DNA from 4 places in the Bradyrhizobium sp. 153 genome. Region 2 is predicted to be linked to each of the others. Evidence: predicted binding sites of a transcription regulator. Region 2 holds the regulator's gene; each other region holds the start of a gene.

Region 1 (4,753 bases), on a different contig from region 2:
TTGCGGGCGCCGCTCAGCCCATCACCCCTCGGGTTATCCCCACATATAGCACCGCCATTGGCTTCGTTCCAGATTTGTTCTTTGTGACAATCCGAGGCGGACATCGGGCCCTTCGGGCCGCGATGGTGGTGATGAAGGCAGCCGCTCGATGGAACTTTTTTGGGTTCCCGCGAAAGGCGGAAACCGCTTAACATTCATCAAGTTGCGCTTGGCTCAATCGGTCCGCGAGTGTGGCATTTCGGAGACGGACTTTGCCGGTTTCGTAGGCTAGGGTTGCCTCGGAATTAGTTCATATGGGCGTCGCGCCTTAATTAGCCGCTTCGGGGAGTTCGAGAAGCGGTCGAAACTGGGGAGACTGCAATGAATAAGATTCTGTTTAGTGCAATCGGTGCAATGGCGCTGGGCCTCTCGGCTCCCGCAAGCGCGGCAGATCTCGCTGCGCGCCCATACACCAAGGCTCCGGCTCCTGCCGTTGCCGCGATCTACGACTGGAGCGGCTTCTACATCGGTATCAACGGCGGCGGTGGTTCGAGCCACAAGTGCTGGGATTTCGTGACGCCTGTTACCGGCACTCTGGTTGGCGAAGGCTGCCACAACGCGACGGGCGGCACGGTCGGTGGCCAGATTGGCTATCGCTGGCAGTCGACCAATTGGGTGTTCGGCTTCGAGGGCCAGGGCAACTGGGCTGACTTTTCCGGCGACAACGTGAGCACCCTGTTCCCTGGCACCGCTTTGGTCACCGGTGATCGTAACCGCTCTCGCATCGACAGTTTTGGCCTGATCACTGGCCAGGTCGGCTATGCCTGGAACAATGTGCTGTTCTATGTGAAGGGCGGCGCCGCTGTGGTCGGGGACAAGTACGACGTCTATGCCGCCGCAGGCACTCCGGGCGCTGGCACGCTGCTGGCATCGGCACGTGAAACCCGCTGGGGTGGTACGGTGGGGGCCGGTCTGGAATTCGGATTCGCACCAAACTGGTCGGTCGGCGTCGAATACGACCACATTTTCCTCGGCCACCGCACGATCGGCTTTACCACGCCGGCGGGCGTTGTGTTCGGGAGCGACCGAATTGGCCAAGATGTCGACATCGGTCTCGTCCGGCTGAATTACCGCTTTGGCGGCCCGCTGGTCGCGAGGTACTGATCGCTCTGATTTCGTTCAAGGATTAAAGGCCGGCCTCGTGCCGGCCTTTTTCGTTTTATCCAAAGCGGACGGTCGGATAAGTCAGTGATCGAGACGTTTTGTAACTGTTGTGGCTTTTCGGAGACACAACTTGCGGCTTTAGTGGTGTAAGCACGGCATTAGTTGGGCCGTTGAGTCCGCTGCCTTCGGCATGGAAGGCGACAACAGAAACTGGGACTGGGATTAGTTGAAAATGAAAAAGGTTTTGTTGGCTTCGGCCTGTTTGTTCGCTCTCGCTGCTCCGGCTTCAGCCGCTGACCTCGCAGCGCGCCCCTATACCAAGGCCCCGATCGCTCCGGCCGCTGTCTACAACTGGACCGGCTTCTACCTCGGCGTCGTCGGCGGCGGCGCTTGGGAAAACGCGTCCGACCCGCGGATGCAGGGTGGCTTCGTCGGTGGCACCGCCGGCTACAACTGGCAGACCGGCAACGTCGTGTTCGGCATCGAGGCGGATGGCGCCTGGGCTGACGTGAGCGCTTCGGCGACCGCTCTTGGCATCACTGTCGCCTCCAAGACCGATGCGCTCGGCACCGTGCGCGGCCGAATCGGCTGGGCCGTCAACAACGTCCTGTTCTACGGCACCGGCGGCTACGCCTGGATCGACAACAAGATCACCGTCAGCGCCCTCGGCGTGAGCGTCTCCGACAGCAAGTGGCATTCCGGCTGGACCGTCGGTGCGGGCGTCGAAGCTTTCTTCGCTCCGCAGTGGTCGGTCAAGGGCGAGTACCTCTATCGCAGCCTCGGCAGCGAGAACTACTTCTCTAACCTTGGCGCTCCGCTGGCCTCCGGCACGATCAACTTCCACACCGTGCAGGTCGGCGTGAACTATCACTTCGGGGGCCCGGTGGTCGCCAAGTACTGAGCTGAGTACTGATCACTATCGACGTCACATCGTCACGAAAGGCCGGCCTCGCGCCGGCCTTTTTGTTTTACGGGTCGTTCCGCGCAGTTCCGCTCGCGCCTGCTGCTGCCAGATGCCGCCAGCCCGCCAACAATCCGTTGACGATTCGCACGTGCCACTGGAAATCCGCTCGCGTTCTTCCTACGTTCGCTGACATACCCATCGGCGCCGATCCCGGTTCCGGGCGAAGCGCGCCTTTTACATTGGCGCGATCGCGCGTCTTTGGGATTCCTTGAGGACCAGCGGGATGGACGAAGTGATCAAGGCCAAGCGCCAACAACAGAACGCGGGCTCAAGCCTGCGCGCGATTACGATCCGTGGCGCGCGCGAGCACAACCTCAAGAACATCGACGTCGAGATTCCCCGCGACAAGCTGGTGGTGTTCACGGGGCTGTCGGGCTCCGGCAAATCCTCACTCGCCTTCGACACCATCTACGCCGAAGGCCAGCGCCGCTACGTCGAATCGCTGTCGGCCTATGCGCGCCAATTCCTCGAGATGATGCAGAAGCCCGACGTCGATCAGATCGACGGGCTATCGCCGGCGATCTCGATCGAGCAGAAGACGACCTCGAAGAATCCGCGCTCCACGGTCGGCACCGTCACTGAGATCTACGACTACATGCGCCTGCTCTGGGCGCGGGTCGGCGTGCCCTATTCGCCGGCCACCGGCCTGCCGATCGAGAGCCAGACCGTCTCGCAGATGGTCGACCGCGTGCTGGCGTTGCCGGAAGGCACGCGCCTCTATCTGCTCGCTCCGGTCGTGCGCGGCCGCAAGGGCGAGTACCGCAAAGAGCTCGCCGAATGGCTCAAGAAGGGTTTTCAGCGCGTCAAGATCGACGGCACCTTCTACGAGCTGGCGGAGGCGCCGACGCTCGACAAGAAATTCCCGCACGACATCGACGTCGTGGTCGACCGGATCGTGGTGCGCGCCGACATCGGCCAGCGCCTCGCCGAGAGCTTTGAGACCGCGCTGAAGCTCGCCGAAGGCCTTGCCGTCGTCGAATTCGCCGACGCGCCGGCGGCCGCACCCGCGGAAGAGAAAAAAAAGACCGCGAAGATCCACGACAAGAGCGGGCCCGAGCGCATCCTGTTCTCGGAAAAATTCGCCTGCCCGGTCTCCGGCTTCACCATCCCCGAGGTCGAGCCGAGACTCTTTTCCTTCAACAATCCCTACGGCGCCTGCCCCGCCTGCGGCGGGCTCGGCGTCGAGCAGCATGTCGACGAGGATCTCGTCATCCCCGAGAAGGATCTGACGCTGCGCAAGGGTGCGATCGCGCCCTGGGCCAAGTCATCATCGCCCTATTACGTGCAGACGCTGAACGCGCTCGGCAAGCACTACAAGTTCACGCTCGACACCAAGTGGAAGGACCTGCCCAAGAAGACGCAAAACGCGCTTCTCTACGGCTCCGGCGAGGATGAGATCAAGTTCTCCTATGAAGACGGCGTGCGCTCCTACGACACCAAAAAACCGTTCGAGGGCGTCATCACCAACATCAACCGCCGCTATCGCGAGACCGAGAGCGAGTGGGCGCGCGAGGAGCTGGCGAAATATTTCCATGACGTCCCCTGCGAGGCGTGCCACGGGTTTCGGCTCAAGCCCGAGGCGCTCTGCGTCAAGATCGGCGGCAAGCATATCGGCGAGATCTCGGAGCTGTCGGTCAGGAAGGCCGGCGAATGGTTCGAGACCGTGCCTGATGCGCTCAACGCGCAGCAGAACGAGATCGCCGGGCGCATCCTGAAGGAAATTCGCGAGCGCCTCACCTTCCTGCTCGACGTCGGCCTCAACTATCTCACTTTGTCCCGCTCCTCCGGCACGCTGTCCGGCGGCGAGAGCCAGCGCATCCGCCTGGCTTCGCAGATCGGCTCGGGCCTGACCGGCGTGCTCTACGTGCTCGACGAGCCCTCGATCGGGCTGCACCAGCGCGACAACGCCCGTCTGCTCGATACGCTCAAGCGCCTGCGCGACCTCGGCAACACCGTGGTCGTGGTCGAGCATGACGAGGACGCGATCCGGCTGGCCGATTACGTGCTCGACATCGGCCCCGGCGCCGGCATGCACGGCGGCCACATCGTCGCCGAGGGCACGCCCGCGGAGATCATGCGCAATCCGAAATCGCTGACTGGCAAGTACCTGACCGGCGAGCTCGAAGTCGAGGTGCCGGAGCGGCGCCCACCGAACCATCGCCGCACCATCAAGGTGGTCAATGCGCGCGGCAATAACCTCAAGAACGTCACTGCCGAGATTCCGCTCGGCCTGTTCACGTGTGTGACCGGCGTCTCCGGCGGCGGCAAGTCGACGCTGCTGATCGACACGCTCTATCGTGCCATCGCCCGCAAGCTGAACAATGCAAGCGAAGGCGCAGCGCCGCACGACCGCATCGAGGGCCTCGAGCACATCGATAAGATCATCGACATCGACCAGTCGCCGATCGGCCGCACCCCGCGTTCGAATCCCGCGACCTATACCGGCGCCTTCACGCCGATCCGCGAATGGTTCGCCGGCCTGCCCGAGGCCAAAGCGCGCGGCTACGAGCCCGGCCGCTTCTCCTTCAACGTCAAGGGCGGCCGCTGCGAGGCCTGCCAGGGCGACGGCGTCATCAAGATCGAGATGCACTTTTTGCCCGACGTCTACGTCACCTGCGACGTCTGCAAGGGCAAGCGTTACAATCG
Region 2 (4,753 bases):
CGGTGCGCGCCCTGCTGGCCTTGATCCCGGGGCTGGCGGCGGGATTTGCCATCAAGAAATGGTCAGCGGCCGCCGCGCTGGTGGCGGCTGCGTTCTACCTGCTGCTGTCAGGCGCGGAGGTCGCCACGCAACGCTCGTTCTTCATGACGGCGGTGGTGCTGATCGCGGTCATGGTCGATCGCCGCGCTATCACCTTCCGCACGCTGGCCGTGGCGGCACTGATCGTGCTCGCGGTCGCGCCGGAAGCGCTGGTGCATCCGAGCTTTCAAATGTCCTTCGCCGCAACGCTCGGGCTCGTGGCGCTGGTGCAGATCGGCATGCCGAACCTGTTTGCCTCGCCCGATCATTCCGCGACGGCCCGTATCGCGCTGTGGGGCGGCCGCGAGATCGCGATGCTATTCCTGGCCTCGCTGATCGCAGGACTTGCGACCACGCCCTATGCCGCCTTCCACTTCCATCGCGTCACCCCGTTCGGCGTGCTCGCCAATCTCGGCGCGATGCCGGTGGTCTCGGCACTGGTGATGCCGGCTGGCCTGTTGGGACTGCTCGCGGCTCCCTTTGGGCTTGACAGCGTGTTCTGGTGGCTGATGGGGATCGGCATCGACTGGATGGTCGCGGTGTCGCGCTGGGTGGCGGCACTGCCGGGTGCAGTCGGCCGGATCCCTGCCTTCGGCACCGCGCCGCTGATCGCGGCAAGCCTCGGGATCATCTTGATGGGCCTGTTGCGCACGCCCTTGCGCTGGTCTGGCGCCTTGGTGCTGCTGGCCGCCATCGCGTGGGGCCTGTCGGTGCGGCAGCCCGACATCCTGATTGCCGGGGACGGCGCCAGCGTCGCGGTGCGGGGCAGGGACGGGCAGTTGCATGTGATCCGGGCGAGCAAGGATGGCTTTCTGCTCAAAGAGTGGTTAGCTGCCGACGCCGATCCGCGCGATGCCGGGAGTAGCTCGCTGGCTGACGGCGTGTCGTGCGACGAGTCCGGCTGTGTGACGCCGCTTGCCGACGGTCGGCTGGTCGCGCTTTCACTGCGCATCGATGCGCTGGCTGAGGATTGCAGTCGCGCCGCGCTGGTGGTCACGACGCGCCCCGCGCCGCCCGATTGCGCGGCGATGGTGGTCGACCGGCAGCGTCTCACCAGCCAGGGCGCGCTGGCGTTGACGCAGCGTGGTGACGGCTTTGCGATACAGGCGGTGAGAGCAAGAGGCACAAGCCGTCCCTGGTTGCCGGCCGGCGCCGGCGAGGGTGATTTCGATGGGAGCCTTGTGCCGAGGACGGCCGCGGCCCGCAACCGGGATGCAACGCCGGCGGAGACCGACTTGCAGGTCGACGATTAGGGGCCGGACGATTAAAAACAAATGCGAAGAGTAGGTCCGGGTCCGACCGGACTCCGCAGCACACAAATTATACCATCTCGCCGGCCTCGGCCGGCGATGGCATTTCAATCCTGGCCCGACCCCGCGGGCGGGGACGGCTCAGCCAATCGGCAGGCGCGTGATCGTCGACCGGCTATCGGCAACGATCTGCGGCTTGTGCTCGCGCTCGCTGACCGGCTGCGTCACCGGCAATTGCAGCACGGTTGCGCGCTGGCCTTCGACGAGCTGCGTCACCAGCACGTATTTGCCGTCGGGGAATTCGATCGCGTCATGATGGCGGTCGGGTATGTGCGGATCGATCTTGCCGAACTTGCCGACGCGGGAGTTGATGGTGCGCGTCCAGATCCAGCGATTATCGTAACGGACGTTGTCGGCGAAGGCGAGCTCCGTTCCCGGCAGCAGGCAGACGGCCACGGTCGGATCGGCCGCGGAAGCAAAGCCGCGCGTTGAGGTGCCGCGGAACGTTGTCGACACGATCGTCTCGCCGACTTCGGCGGGGCGAGATGCAACGGCATGCAGGCTGTAGTCACACATCGGGTGCTCCTCATTCGAAGATAGCAACCCGCGCCTCCTTCGGAGGCGCAAGCCTCTATCAGAGTGGAAGCACGTAACGCTCTGCTCGGTTGTGGGCAAATCTGCGGCTGGCGTTGCCGGACACGATCACATTATCTTTCCCGAAGTCATAGGAACAAAGCTCGCTTCAGTGCATTCGGCGGATGCGAGCGCCCGTGGCCTGCGGGCGCCGAGAGGGGGAATGTGGCCAGCTTCGCCGTGGCTGTCGGTTGATGGGAGTTTAGGCGTTGCGGAATAGCTCGCTCCCTACGTGCGCAGATTGCGTGCATGGTGCTGCAATTGAGTTGCGAATGCTTGCGCGGCCGATGCAAGCGATCAGCACGCTGCGAAGGCGCTTAAAGCGATCCTGCGCACGATCTCTTCACAAGCGATGCGTGCTTGGAGCCGCATGCCGAGGATGGAGCGCCGGAGAGAGGGGCCGGATAATCTGCGCAAGACCAAAAGACTATCCAGCTGGAGCGGACCATCGTCCGCTCCAATCGGAATCATTGGTATCGAATGACCGCTGGCCCGTCTCAGTACTTGCGGTACAGCCCGATCAGCTTGCCCTGAATCTTCACCCGGTTCGGCGGCAGGATGCGCACCTCGTAGGCGGCATTGGCGGGCTCGAGCGCGATCGACGCCCCCCGGCGACGAAAGCGCTTGAGCGTCGCTTCCTCGTCGTCGATCAGGGCCACCACGATGTCGCCGGTATCGGCGCTCTCGTTACGCTGGATCAGCGCCATGTCGCCATCGAGAATGCCGGCTTCGACCATCGAATCGCCGCGCACTTCGAGTGCGTAGTGTTCGCCCGAGCCGAGCATGTCGGGCGGCACGCTAATGGTGTGACTGCGGGTCTGCAACGCTTCGATCGGCGTGCCGGCCGCGATGCGACCCATCACGGGCACCGCAACGGGACGCTCGCCTTCGTCCGCGGAAGAACTGGAGCTCGCGCGCACCTTGCCGAGATTGCCCTCGATGACGCTCGGCGTGAAGCCGCGGCGGCTGCCGGCGGCGGCCTGGAGCTCGGGCAGCTTGATCACCTCGATGGCGCGGGCGCGGTTGGGCAGGCGGCGGATGAAGCCGCGCTCCTCGAGCGCGGTGATCAGGCGATGGATGCCCGATTTCGAGCGCAGGTCGAGCGCATCCTTCATCTCGTCGAAGGAGGGCGGCACGCCACTTTCCTTCAGACGTTCGCTGATGAACCGCAGAAGCTCGTATTGTTTGCGCGTTAACATCTCGACCAAAGTCCCCCGGTTGATGTCGTTCGATTCCGAGACGCTAAATTGGAGCGGTGAACCGCTACATGCTCGAAACAAATCATGAACGGACACTATATGTTCGATATGTGTTCCGCAACTGCTTAATTTACCGTGAACGGGACAAAGTTCGCGGAACGCGTGTGGTGGATGCGTTCAGACGGGCAGGCGCAGGACCTCGCAAGGCGAGCCGGCTTCTGCCTTCGGAGCGAACGGTGCGCGGACGAGAAGTGCCTGTGCTGCAGCGAGATTCGCAAGCAGCGAGGAATCCTGGTGATTGACGGGAAGGGCCACCAACGTGCCATCGTCGCGCGTCTCCAGATGTGCGCGCAGATAGTCCGCGCGCATATCGTTTGCATCCACATCGCGGCCGAGCACGGCGCGTTCTTGTCGGTGATGAATCATGGATCGTCCCGACAAGGCGCGAATCAGCGGCACCAGGAACAGGAAGGCGCACACGTAGGATGACACAGGATTGCCCGGCAGGCCGATCACGCGCATCGCGCCGAGCCGCCCATGCATCATCGGCTTGCCCGGGCGCATCGCGATCTTCCAGAACGCCATCGCGATGCCTTCGTCCCTCAACGCCTGCTGGACCAGATCATGGTCGCCGACCGACGCGCCGCCGCTCGTGACCAGGATCTCGGCGCCGCTCTCGCGGGCGCGGCGGATGCCGGCAGTGGTGGCCTCCAGCGTATCGGCGGCAATGCCGAGGTCGATGGTATCGGCCCCCTCGCTGCGGGCGAGCGCGTGCAGGGCATAGCCGTTGGAATAGACGACCTGGCCGTGAGCGGGTGTGGTTCCCGGCATGACCAGCTCGTCGCCGGTGGCGAGGATCGCGACCTTCGGACGGCGGCAGACGGCAAGCTGCGGATGATTCATGGCGGCGGCGAGCGCGAGATCGCGCTCGGTGAGACGGGTTCCCTTGCGCAGGAGCACGTCTCCTTCGGAGAAGTCGACGCCCGCGGGGCGGATGTGGCGGCCGGCAATCGCGGCTTCCTTGATCGTGATGCGCTTGCCGTCCGCAACCGTGTCCTCCTGGATCACGACCGCGTCGGCACCGTTGGGAATGACGCCGCCGGTGAAGATCCGCACGGCTTCGCCGGGGCCCAGCGTTCCCGCGAACGGACGACCCGCCGCCACTTCGCCAATCAAGGTGAGCGTACTATCGAGCTTTGTTGCATCGCTCGCGCGCACCGCGTAGCCGTCCATCGCCGACATTGCTTCCGGCGGCTGTGTGCGCAGCGCCGGGACATCGCGTGCGAGCACGCGATGATAGGCCTCGTTGAGGGAAACCATCGCTTCAGGCAGCGGCTCCGCACCCGCCAGCACCGCGGCAAGCGCGTCAGAAACCGGCATCAGGGCCAAGGGCGGAAACTCCTGCTGAGCATATCGGCAATGGGCGGCGAAAGTTCTAGCCGAGTGCAGGCGCGAGGCAAAGGCGCCGACAGGATGATTTATCCTGCGTGATCTCCGTCATGAAGAATCGTGCTCAGACCGGTCACGGCATGATCCGGAAGGCGAGACAGACCGGTACGAGGATAGCCATGGCGAGGACGAGAAGGATGAGCG
Region 3 (4,753 bases), on a different contig from region 2:
CTACGGCCTCCGCTGCGGTCTCGGTCGACGTCTCCGCGCTGCCCTCGACGGGCGGCGTCTCTGCCGCGACCGTCTCGGTCACCACAGGCTTTGGCGGCAACGGCGGACGCTTCTCCATGCGATAGCCGAGCGCGCGCAGCACGGACGCAAAGTCCTCGCCGGCCGACCCGGTGAGCGAGGTCATCGCCTGCGTCACCACAAAACCGCGGCCGTCGAACGCGCCGGCCGGCTTTTCGCCGGGCGAGTTCTCGCGCCAGGCCAGCGCCGGGCGGATCAGATCGGCAAGCCGCTCCAAAATATCGACGCGCACGGCGCGCTCGCCGGCCTGCTTGTAGCCGAGCACGCGATAGGCATCGCGCGGCAGCTGCTTGTCGACCGGGAACGAGGTGCGGCCCGAAGATGCCAGATGCTGAGCGCCAGACAGCGCGGAGAGATCGACATTGTCCTGCTTCAACGCCCAGAGCAGCGCTGCGAGCGCGCGCGCGGCGGGCTTGAGCAGACCGGGGAAATAGATGTGATAGGCCCCGAAGCGGACGCCGTATTTGCGCAAGACCGCGCGCGAGGACTGGTCGAGATCCTTCAGCTCGCTGGCGATCTTCGGCCGCTCCAGCACGCCGAGCGCCTCGACCAGCTGATAGGCGATGCCGCGGGCGATGCCGGTGACATCCTCGGCCTTTGACAGCTCGAACATCGGCCCGAGCAGCTTTTCGATATGCGTCTTGAGCCAGAGCTCGAGTCGGGCCTGCACCTTCTCGCGGGGCGCCCCAGTCAATCTCTCGTCCGAGATGATGCGGATGCGCGGATGCAGCGCGTCGTCTGCGGCGGACAGGCGCGCCACGGCATCGCCGGTCCAGCGGATGATGCCTTCGGAGGTCAGCACGAACTGCTCGTCCGGTGCATTGCCCAGCTTTTCGGCGCGCGCGTTGATCTCGCCGGCGAGCACCGCTTGCGCTGCAGCCTGCAAGGCTTTCGCATCGGAGCCGGCTTCCGCAGCGTCCGGTGCAAAGGTGAAGCCGTCGAGGCGGCCGATGACGTGGCCTTCGACGATGACTTCGCCGGTCTTGCCGATTTCAGTATTCAAGCTCGTGTTCTCCCGCAGGCGGCGCATCAATACACTGGTCCGGCGATCAACGAAACGCTCAGTCAAGCGTTCATGGAGCGCATCCGATAATTTATTTTCGACCTCGCGCGCGATCCCCTGCCAGCGTTCGGGGTCTTTCAGCCAATCCGGGCGGTTGGCGACGAAGGTCCAGGTGCGAATCTGCGCGATCCGGGCCGACAGCGTGTCGATGTCGCCATCGACGCGGTCGGCCTGATCGACCTGGGCGGCAAACCAGCTATCGGGGATGCATCCCTTCTGCATCAGGAAGCCGTACAGCGTCGTCACCAGCTCGGCATGGGCGGCCGGCGACAGCTTTCGGTAATCGGGGACCTGGCAGGCCTCCCAGAGGCGCTCCACGGCCACCTTGCCATGCGCGATATCGCGCACATCGACGTCGCGCGCAGCATGATCGAGCACGCGCATGTCCTCGGCGATCGGGGCGCGCGTCAGCGCCTCGTGCCCTGGGGCCAGGTTCAGCGACACCTGGAGCGCGCCGAGCGAGGAGAAATCCAGCTTCGAGTTGCGCCATTGCAGCATCTTCACGGCGTCGAAGGTGTGGTTCTGGAGCGCGTTGACGAGTTCGGGCTCGAACGGGGCGCAGCGGCCGGTGGTGCCGAAGGTGCCGTTGCGCGTGGCGCGGCCGGCGCGGCCGGCGATCTGCGCAAATTCCGAGGGCGTCAGGCGGCGGAACTGGTAGCCGTCGAACTTGCGATCGGAGGCAAAGGCAACGTGGTCGACGTCGAGATTGAGGCCCATGCCGACCGCGTCGGTGGCGACGAGATAGTCGACGTCGCCGTTCTGGAACATTGCCACCTGCGCGTTGCGGGTGCGAGGGCTGAGCGAGCCCAGCACCACGGCGGCGCCGCCATGCTGGCGGCGGATCAGCTCGGCAATGGCGTAGACCTCGTCGGCGGAGAAGGCGACGATGGCGGTGCGGCGCGGCTGGCGCGTGATCTTGCGGTCGCCGGCGAATTCGAGCTGCGACAGGCGCGGCCGCGTGATCATGGACACGCCCGGCAAGAGGCGCTCGATGATCGGGCGCATCGTGGCGGCGCCCAAGAGCAGCGTCTCGTCGCGGCCACGGCGGTTGAGAATGCGGTCGGTGAAGACGTGGCCGCGTTCGAGGTCGGAGGCGATCTGGACCTCGTCGATGGCGAGGAAGGAGACGTCGAGATCGCGCGGCATCGCCTCGACGGTCGAGACCCAATAGCGCGGCTTCTTCGGCTTGATCTTCTCCTCGCCGGTCACGAGCGCGACGCTCTCTGGCCCCGCGCGATCGGCGATCTTGTTATAGACCTCGCGCGCAAGCAGGCGCAGCGGCAGCCCGATCATGCCGGAGGGATGCGCGAGCATCCGCTCGATGGCGAGATGGGTCTTGCCGGTGTTGGTCGGCCCGAGCACCGCAGTGACGCCGGCGCCGGGGGCACGCTCGGAAGCGAAGGGGGAGGAAGAAAAAGCCATTCCGGAGATAGGTAGTGCCGATTTGGGCGAATGTCAGTGCTGTTTGAGGCGATGAGGCGATCAGGTGTCAGCGATGTCTCCGAACGCCACCACGCGCTCCGCTGTCATGCCCCGGCTTGACCGGGGCATGTGGCACGCCGTGGCTCATCGGCTCAACCACGACCGCCTCGGCGTACTGGATCGCCCGGTCAAGCCGGGCGATGACAGCGAGCGCGGAGCAGTCTTCCCAACCTCGCGCAACTGTCTCAGTTTGCGACGCTTTTCCCGCTCGCCTTAAGCTTCGGAACGACTCTAGAACGAATCGCGGCCGAATCGCTGACTCCCGATTGCGTCCCGTTCCGTTCACGCAACATGTCGCGGGACTCGCCACAGGTGCGCACTAGATGAAGGCTCGGGCTGCCGTACAAGCGACGATTTGATGACGGATTCCTTAAAGCTGGGGCGGCGGGGAGTCGAATCAGAATCGGGCGGGAGTCAAATGGATTCCAGGTTCCCCGACCTGCCAAAACAAAAATGCGAAAACAACCCCATGCACAGTAGGGAAGTCATTGATATCTCATACGTTCTTACCCTCCCCTGGAGGGGTCCGGGACGAGCGTAGCTCGCCCGTGGTCGATCGCGCGCAGCGCGAGCGGGGTGGGGTGATCTTTCCGCCCGGCACAGCGCCCGTGGGGAGAGATCACCCCACCCCGTCGCACATTTCGCTGCGCTCATGTGCGCCGACCCTCCCCTCCAGGGGAGGGTTAAGAACTGCTACTGCGTCTTGGCGACGCGTGGCGGCTGGGGGGAGGTGATGAAGCTCGTCGCTTCCAGCATCGCAGGCCCCAAGGGCGTCGGCACTTTCAGCCAGAACGGGACCAGGATGCGCGTTCCCGCCACCGGCGCAAAGGCGATCTCGATGTTGCGCTGGGCGGCGAGGTATTTGATTACGGGGCGGTCGGGGATGTAGCCGGCCACGGGCACGAAATAGAGCGCGCAGACCACGACCGGGCCCTTGTATCCCTTCTCGGCCTTCACGCTCTCCATGCGCTTGAAATCGAGTTTCAAGTCGTAGCGCATGCGGCCGTCGAAGACGGGCGCGCTGTTATGGCAGGCTTCCGGCGACACCGGATCGCCATTGCCGGGCACGCGCAGCAGCGAGGCCGTCATCGGGTCCCAGACGCCGCGGCGATGCGCTTCGGTGACGACGATGCGATCGGGGTCGACCGGCGGCTCCGGCAGGATCGCAAAATCCTTCACATTGCCCTTGTCGAGCGTGATGCGGATCTCTTCGGTCTTCTTCGAGGTGGTGGTGGAGGCCTGATAGCCGGTCGCAACCAGCGCGCCGTTGACGACGCGGCCCTGCGAGGCGCCGGTGCCCGAGCCACCCGCGAACGATTTCAGCAGCCCCGTGGTGCCGCCGGAGGCCGCGGCGGCGAACACGTCGTCCTGGATGTCGATGTTCCAGGCGCCCTTGCCGACGGGAATGCCTGATAACGTCGCCTCATATTGCGCCTCGAGCTTGCCTTGCGCCGCTGCCGGCGCCGCCCCCCACGCCAAGGCGAGCCCGCACAGCGCCGCCAGGGCCAACTGGCCGGCGCGCCGCCGCGGCGGATGAGAGGTCAGGATATTCACGAAGCCATCCAATGGGGCCGTCAGGCCTTGTTAGTTAAGCCAAAAACAGCGGCAAACAATGTGCTGGGCGCCAAAAGCGGCGGAACTCCCCAGGACTCTTCGGCCGCGAATACGCCCTTTATGTGATGGTAAGGCGTTCCGATCATTGCCGTTTTGGTGATCGGGGAAGGTGTGGTCGCGGGCGCGGTCACCTCTCCCGCTTGCGGGAGAGGTCGCGCGAAGCGCGGGTGAGGGCTCTCTCCTTTGGGGGCACTGTCGCGACTGCCCCTCCGCGGAGACAGCCCTCTCCCCAACCCTCCCCCGCGCGCGGGGGAGGGAGCGCACCGCGGGTGCCGCGCGAGATCCCGGGTTCGCGCTCCCCGCGCCCCGGGACGACGGGCCAAAAACGGCCCGTCGCCTTGACGTCCCGCCCCTTCCCCCCTATACGTCCGCCCGCTCCCTGCAAGGACGAAAGAATTTGCCCCCGTGGCGCCCCGAATGGCGGCCGCAAATCGTTGGGGGCTCGAACCTGAGGATTTCTACCATGTCTCGCCGCTGCGAACTGACGGCCAAGGGCCCCCTCGTCGGCCACAAGGT
Region 4 (4,753 bases), on a different contig from region 2:
CGGCCGTGGCGCACGCACAGGATGGCGGGCGCAGTTCCCGGTAACGCTTGGTTAAGCCTGTCAATAGCGCGGTAACCCGGCTTAACAGCCCTTTAACTTAAAGCTCTCGATAAATCTTACGCGAAAAAGTGGTGGTTCCGTAACCATGCGGTCTGGCTTCGCGCGGCGGCGCAGGCATCGCGGGGGGCGGCAGTTGCGTTGGAGTGTGTGATGAAGGGGCTCGTTGTGGGCGCAGCCGCGTTGGTTGCTGCCGGCTGGACAGCTTCGGCAGGGGCCGCCGATCTCAGTTACGGGCAGCGTGCCCCCTATACCGTCAATCAGCCGCTCAATGCGTACAGCTGGGCCGGTCCTTATCTAGGCGGCAACGTCGGCTATGAATGGGGTTCGGTCGACAACAATCCCTCAAAGCCTTCCGGCTTCGTCGGCGGCGTGCAGGCCGGCTATAATTTCCAGAATGGCCCTTGGGTGTTTGGCGTCGAGGGCGACATTCAGGCCGCCGGTGCCGACGATACCTTCGCGCCGTGGAAGTTCTCCAATCCGTGGTTTGGCACCCTGCGCGGCCGCGCCGGCTATGCCTTCAGCAATGTGCTGTTCTACGGCACCGCTGGCCTCGCTTTCGGCGAACTGCGCGCGCAGACCTTCGGCTGGACGGAATCGCACACCACGGCCGGCTGGACCATCGGTGCCGGCGCGGAAGTCGGCCTTGCGCCGAACTGGAGTGCCAAGCTCGAATATCTCTACATCGATCTGTCGACGAGTCAGTTCGCAATTACGGGCGTGTCAAACGGCTATAGCGCCAGCGTTGTCCGCGCAGGCGTGAACTATCACTTCTGATAGCTGAAGAAGAAAATACCGGACCAACCTCCCGGCCGCTCGCGGCCGGGATTTTTTAAGCCAGGCTCGCTAGGAGAGGATGACCAAATTGACCGCCTTCGGTCCCTTCCCCTTCTTGTCCGGTTCGACTTCGAAAGTAATACGCTGTCCTTCGGCAAGGTCCTTCAGTCCCGCCCGCTCTACGGCGGTGATGTGAACGAAGACATCGCGGCCGCCGTCGTCCGGCTTGATGAAGCCGTAGCCGCGCTCGCCGTTGAAGAACTTGACCGTTCCCGTCATGGCCATCGGGAAACTCCCCCTCATTGCTCCTCCGCCGCGACGCAGACTCGCGTCACGACATGACCGGACCTTACGAAGCCCGGGAGCTGGCCATCCTTGGGCGGACCTCATAGGTCCGGCCGGATCTTTCTTGGGCCTTCACTCCGCCGCAACCATTCGCGGAAGCGGAACGTAAAGCCAGTCACGGAAACAGCATAATACGGTTCGTCGCAGATTGACTACCGTTCCTGCATATTTTTCCCAAGAATGCCGGAGTGTTACGGCCTCGGCACCTCCAATCGGAATCTGGCAGCGCCGCCCTGGCCGAGCGGCATTTCGAGCTCGGGCAGGATGGTCTTGAGCTCGCCGTGCAGCGTGTAGGGCGGGTTGACGATCAGAAGACCCGTGGAGGTGAGGGCCGCGCCATCGAGCTGCGGCGCCACACTGAATTCGAGGCGCAGGCATTTTCCTGATGGCTTTGCTGCGGCTGCGAGCCGCGCCACCGTTTGCGCCAGCGTGTCGGTGGCGCGCCGGTTCTTAGCCGGATACCAGACGACGTAGATACCGGTCGGCCATTTCGCGAACGCCGCCGAGAAGGCCTCGCCAAGCCGCTCGAACTCATCCTTGGCCTCGAACGGCGGGTCGATCAGCACGAGGCCGCGCCGCTCCTTCGGCGGCACGAAGGCGGGCAGTGCCATCCAGCCGTCGAGATCGACCACGCGAGCCTGCTCGTCGCGGCGCAGCACGTCGATCAGCGCTTTCCGCGCCTTCGGCTCGAGCTCGCAGGCGATGAGGCGGTCCTGCGGCCTGAGCAGGCCGCGCGCGATCAGTGGCGAGCCCGGATAGGCCTTGAGCTCGCCCTTCGGATTGAAGGCGCGGACGATGTCGAGATACGGCTTGGTCAGCGCCGCGGTCTCGTTCGACAGCCGCGCCTGCATCAGCCGCGCAATGCCGGTCAGCCACTCGCCGCCACGGCGCGCCTCGTTGCTGTCGAGGTCGTAGAGGCCGGCGCCGGCATGGGTGTCGATGACGCGGAACGCCGCCGGCTTGTCCTGCAAATAAGTGAGGATGCGCGCCAGTACGATGTGCTTGATGACGTCGGCGAAGCTGCCGGCATGGAAGGCGTGACGGTAGTTCATGGCGGAGAGTTACGACATCGCGAGGCGAAAGTAACGGCCGTCATTTCGGGACGGTGCGCCAGCACCGAACCCGAAATCCATTTCTTTGAGAATGCGGACAGATGGATTCCAGCCCCGCGCTTCCGCCTTCGCTCTTCGGGCTGCGGCGGACAAGCCGCGCGCTCCGGAATGGCGATCCGAGGGCTCCCTCTACCCACCCCTGATCGGCGGCATCGTCACCTGCTCGCGGCGGCAGGTGCGGCGCTCGAGCTCGTCGCAGGCGCGGAATTGCAGATCCTTGCTGAGGCAGATGCGGACCTCAGACAGCCGTGTCCGGTTACAGGTGACCGAGATGGCGGCATTGCTGAGGCCGGGATTGGCCTTGATAAAGGCGTCCTCGACCTCCGCCGGCGCCACGGTCTTGGCCTGCGACAGATCGAGATATTCGGCCGGGATCTTGATCGCGGCGCGCGCTTTGCGGATCGTTTCGAAATAGCTGCGGCTCTCGAGCCCGGAGCAGGTGCCGTGCTTGTCCCATTCGTTGAAGATCAGGCCCGGCGCCGGCATCAAATCCAGCATCGAGGAGACGATGCCGCGGTTCAGCCGCGGTGCCGGCCGCTGGCAATATTCGGGGAAGCCGTTTTCATATTGCGGCCACAGCCCGTGCACCACGAAGGCGTAGGGCCGTCCGCTGCACTGCATGTGTGAGCGGCCGTTGCGCTCGGCCGCTTCCTCGCAGAAGGAGGGCGACCATGACAGCGACAGCACATAGAAATCGAACTCGCCCGGCGCGTTTTGCCGCTTGTCCTGGGCCTTTGCGCCGCCGGCGAACGAGGCCAGGCCTGCGGCAAGGATCAGGGGAAGGGTCAGCGAGATCACCAGGCGGGAAAACGAATGCAATCTGGAATGAAACATGGCGATGCCCCTCAACTAGACTGTGCAATGAAGCCTAGTAGGCGATAAGAACATTTCAAGAACAAAATGCAGCCACCGCCGCTCAGTCGCCAGATCGGCCCGACTCGGGACTCTTCAAATCAGGGCTTGGCGGCGCGGCAGGCTGGATTGTAGGCCCAGTTGCGGTCGACTCCGACGACGCACCATTCGACGCCATTGCCGTAGCCGGCGAAGCCGCCATCCTCGATAATCGAGAAATGCACCTTGCGCACCTTGCCGTCATTGAGCATGGCGTCGCCGGTGCAATACCGGCGCGGAATGTTGTCGGACTGCCAGGGCCGGAAAGCGGTCTCGCGAACGGCGGAGAAGCCGGTGATCTTCAACGAGGAATTCCAGAACGAGCTTTCCTTCTCCCAGAACTGGGTGGCGATCGTCGGCAGCGCCTTGTCGCAATCGGCGACGGCGCCATCGTAGCGCGGCCCGCTCAGCCAGAAATTCGTCTCGAGCGGATTGGCGGCCCTGGCCTCACCGAGCGATAGCGCCCCGAACATGAGGCCGAGCACGGCGGCAAAGCGGAGCGATTTCAGGGAGGGGGCGCGCATGGGCAATCCGGACTGCTGGGTCTTGCGAAGGTGGGACCGTGCCGCGAAGGCTGGGCGGGGTCAAGTGCAGCGCGGCAACACTTCGCCAGGAGTTGACCACAACGTCGCGCTCGGCATGGCTTCCGTTCTTTCCACTTCCATCCCGGCACCGTAAACTGGCGCCAACCAATTGGAGTGACGGGAATGCGAATCATTGCGGCCGCGGGTCTTCTCGCCAGCCTGGTTGTCTCGGGTATGATGGCGAGCCAGTCGGTGCGGGCCGATATTCTTCCAGTGCCGCCGTTCAAGGGCAACGACACCGGCGGCATCATCGCCTATTCGATGGCGACCCAGGTCGATGCGCGGCAGGTCGCGGTCGATCACTGCGCGCGCTACGGCAAAGTCGCCAAATTTCTCGCGGTGCAGGCCTACGAGGGCGGCTACATCTCGTTCTCCTGCCGCTGGGTGCCCTACGGCGCCGCCGAGCAGCCGATCCGCACGCTGTACTGAACCGCGGTCGTAACGCCGCAATCTCTCAGCCGGGAGCCCCCCCGATGACGCGCAAACTCGCTTTGCTCGGCTCGGCCGCCTGTCTCGTGTTGTTCGCAGGCAGCGCCAGCGCCGACGATCTGCCGCTGCGCAAGGCCGGCCTTTGGGAAATGAAGCTGGTCACGACCGGCTCGCCCGTGCCCGAGATGACCATGCAGCACTGCACTGACGAGACCGTCGACAAGGAGATGAGCAACAACGTCTCCCCGATGGCCAGGCAGATCTGCGCCAAGCAGGAGATCAAGAAGACCGCGACCGGCTATGTCAGCGATTCCGAGTGCAACGTCGCTGGCGTCAGCACGACCTCGCATGCCGAGATATCAGGCGATTTCAACTCGGCCTACACGGTGAGGACCTCCTCGCATGCGCAAGGCGGCGTCGCCGGCACGGCCGGGCGCGATAGCACCATGACGCTTGAAGCGAAATGGCTCGGGGCCTGCAAGCCGGACCAGAAGCCCGGCGACATCGTGATGCCAGGCGGCTTCAAGATGAACGTGCGCGACGTGGATAAGCTGAAGG

Evidence for each region. Region 2 encodes LexA, which represses DNA repair genes until DNA is damaged. Its sites were predicted from a motif close to TGTTCNNNNTGTGTTCNG; they were not measured.
Region 1: uvrA (excinuclease ABC subunit UvrA) is a predicted target of LexA. The motif match lies at 2,217-2,234, and genes of this name have one in related genera.
Region 3: IVA91_RS08635 (helicase-related protein) is a predicted target of LexA. The motif match lies at 2,845-2,862, and genes of this name have one in related genera.
Region 4: IVA91_RS21670 (ribonuclease T2) is a predicted target of LexA. The motif match lies at 3,172-3,189, and genes of this name have one in related genera.

What each region holds. Positions count from the first base shown of each region.
Region 1 is NZ_JADPKH010000129.1:17,283-22,035, forward strand. It holds gene IVA91_RS30965 (outer membrane beta-barrel protein) at 361-1,143, shown strand; gene IVA91_RS30970 (outer membrane protein) at 1,376-2,044, shown strand; gene uvrA (excinuclease ABC subunit UvrA) at 2,331-4,753, shown strand, end outside.
Region 2 is NZ_JADPKH010000128.1:105,780-110,532, forward strand. It holds gene IVA91_RS30620 (ComEC/Rec2 family competence protein) at 1-1,331, shown strand, start outside; gene IVA91_RS30625 (hypothetical protein) at 1,470-1,904, opposite strand; gene lexA (transcriptional repressor LexA) at 2,459-3,160, opposite strand; gene glp (gephyrin-like molybdotransferase Glp) at 3,338-4,549, opposite strand.
Region 3 is NZ_JADPKH010000029.1:130,708-135,460, forward strand. It holds gene IVA91_RS08635 (helicase-related protein) at 1-2,563, opposite strand, end outside; gene IVA91_RS08640 (DUF3108 domain-containing protein) at 3,317-4,126, opposite strand; gene rpmB (50S ribosomal protein L28) at 4,701-4,753, shown strand, end outside.
Region 4 is NZ_JADPKH010000083.1:214,763-219,515, reverse strand. It holds gene IVA91_RS21685 (outer membrane protein) at 211-834, shown strand; gene IVA91_RS21680 (cold-shock protein) at 904-1,119, opposite strand; gene rlmJ (23S rRNA (adenine(2030)-N(6))-methyltransferase RlmJ) at 1,371-2,231, opposite strand; gene IVA91_RS21670 (ribonuclease T2) at 2,421-3,125, opposite strand; gene IVA91_RS21665 (hypothetical protein) at 3,245-3,706, opposite strand; gene IVA91_RS21660 (hypothetical protein) at 3,890-4,195, shown strand; gene IVA91_RS21655 (DUF3617 family protein) at 4,240-4,753, shown strand, end outside.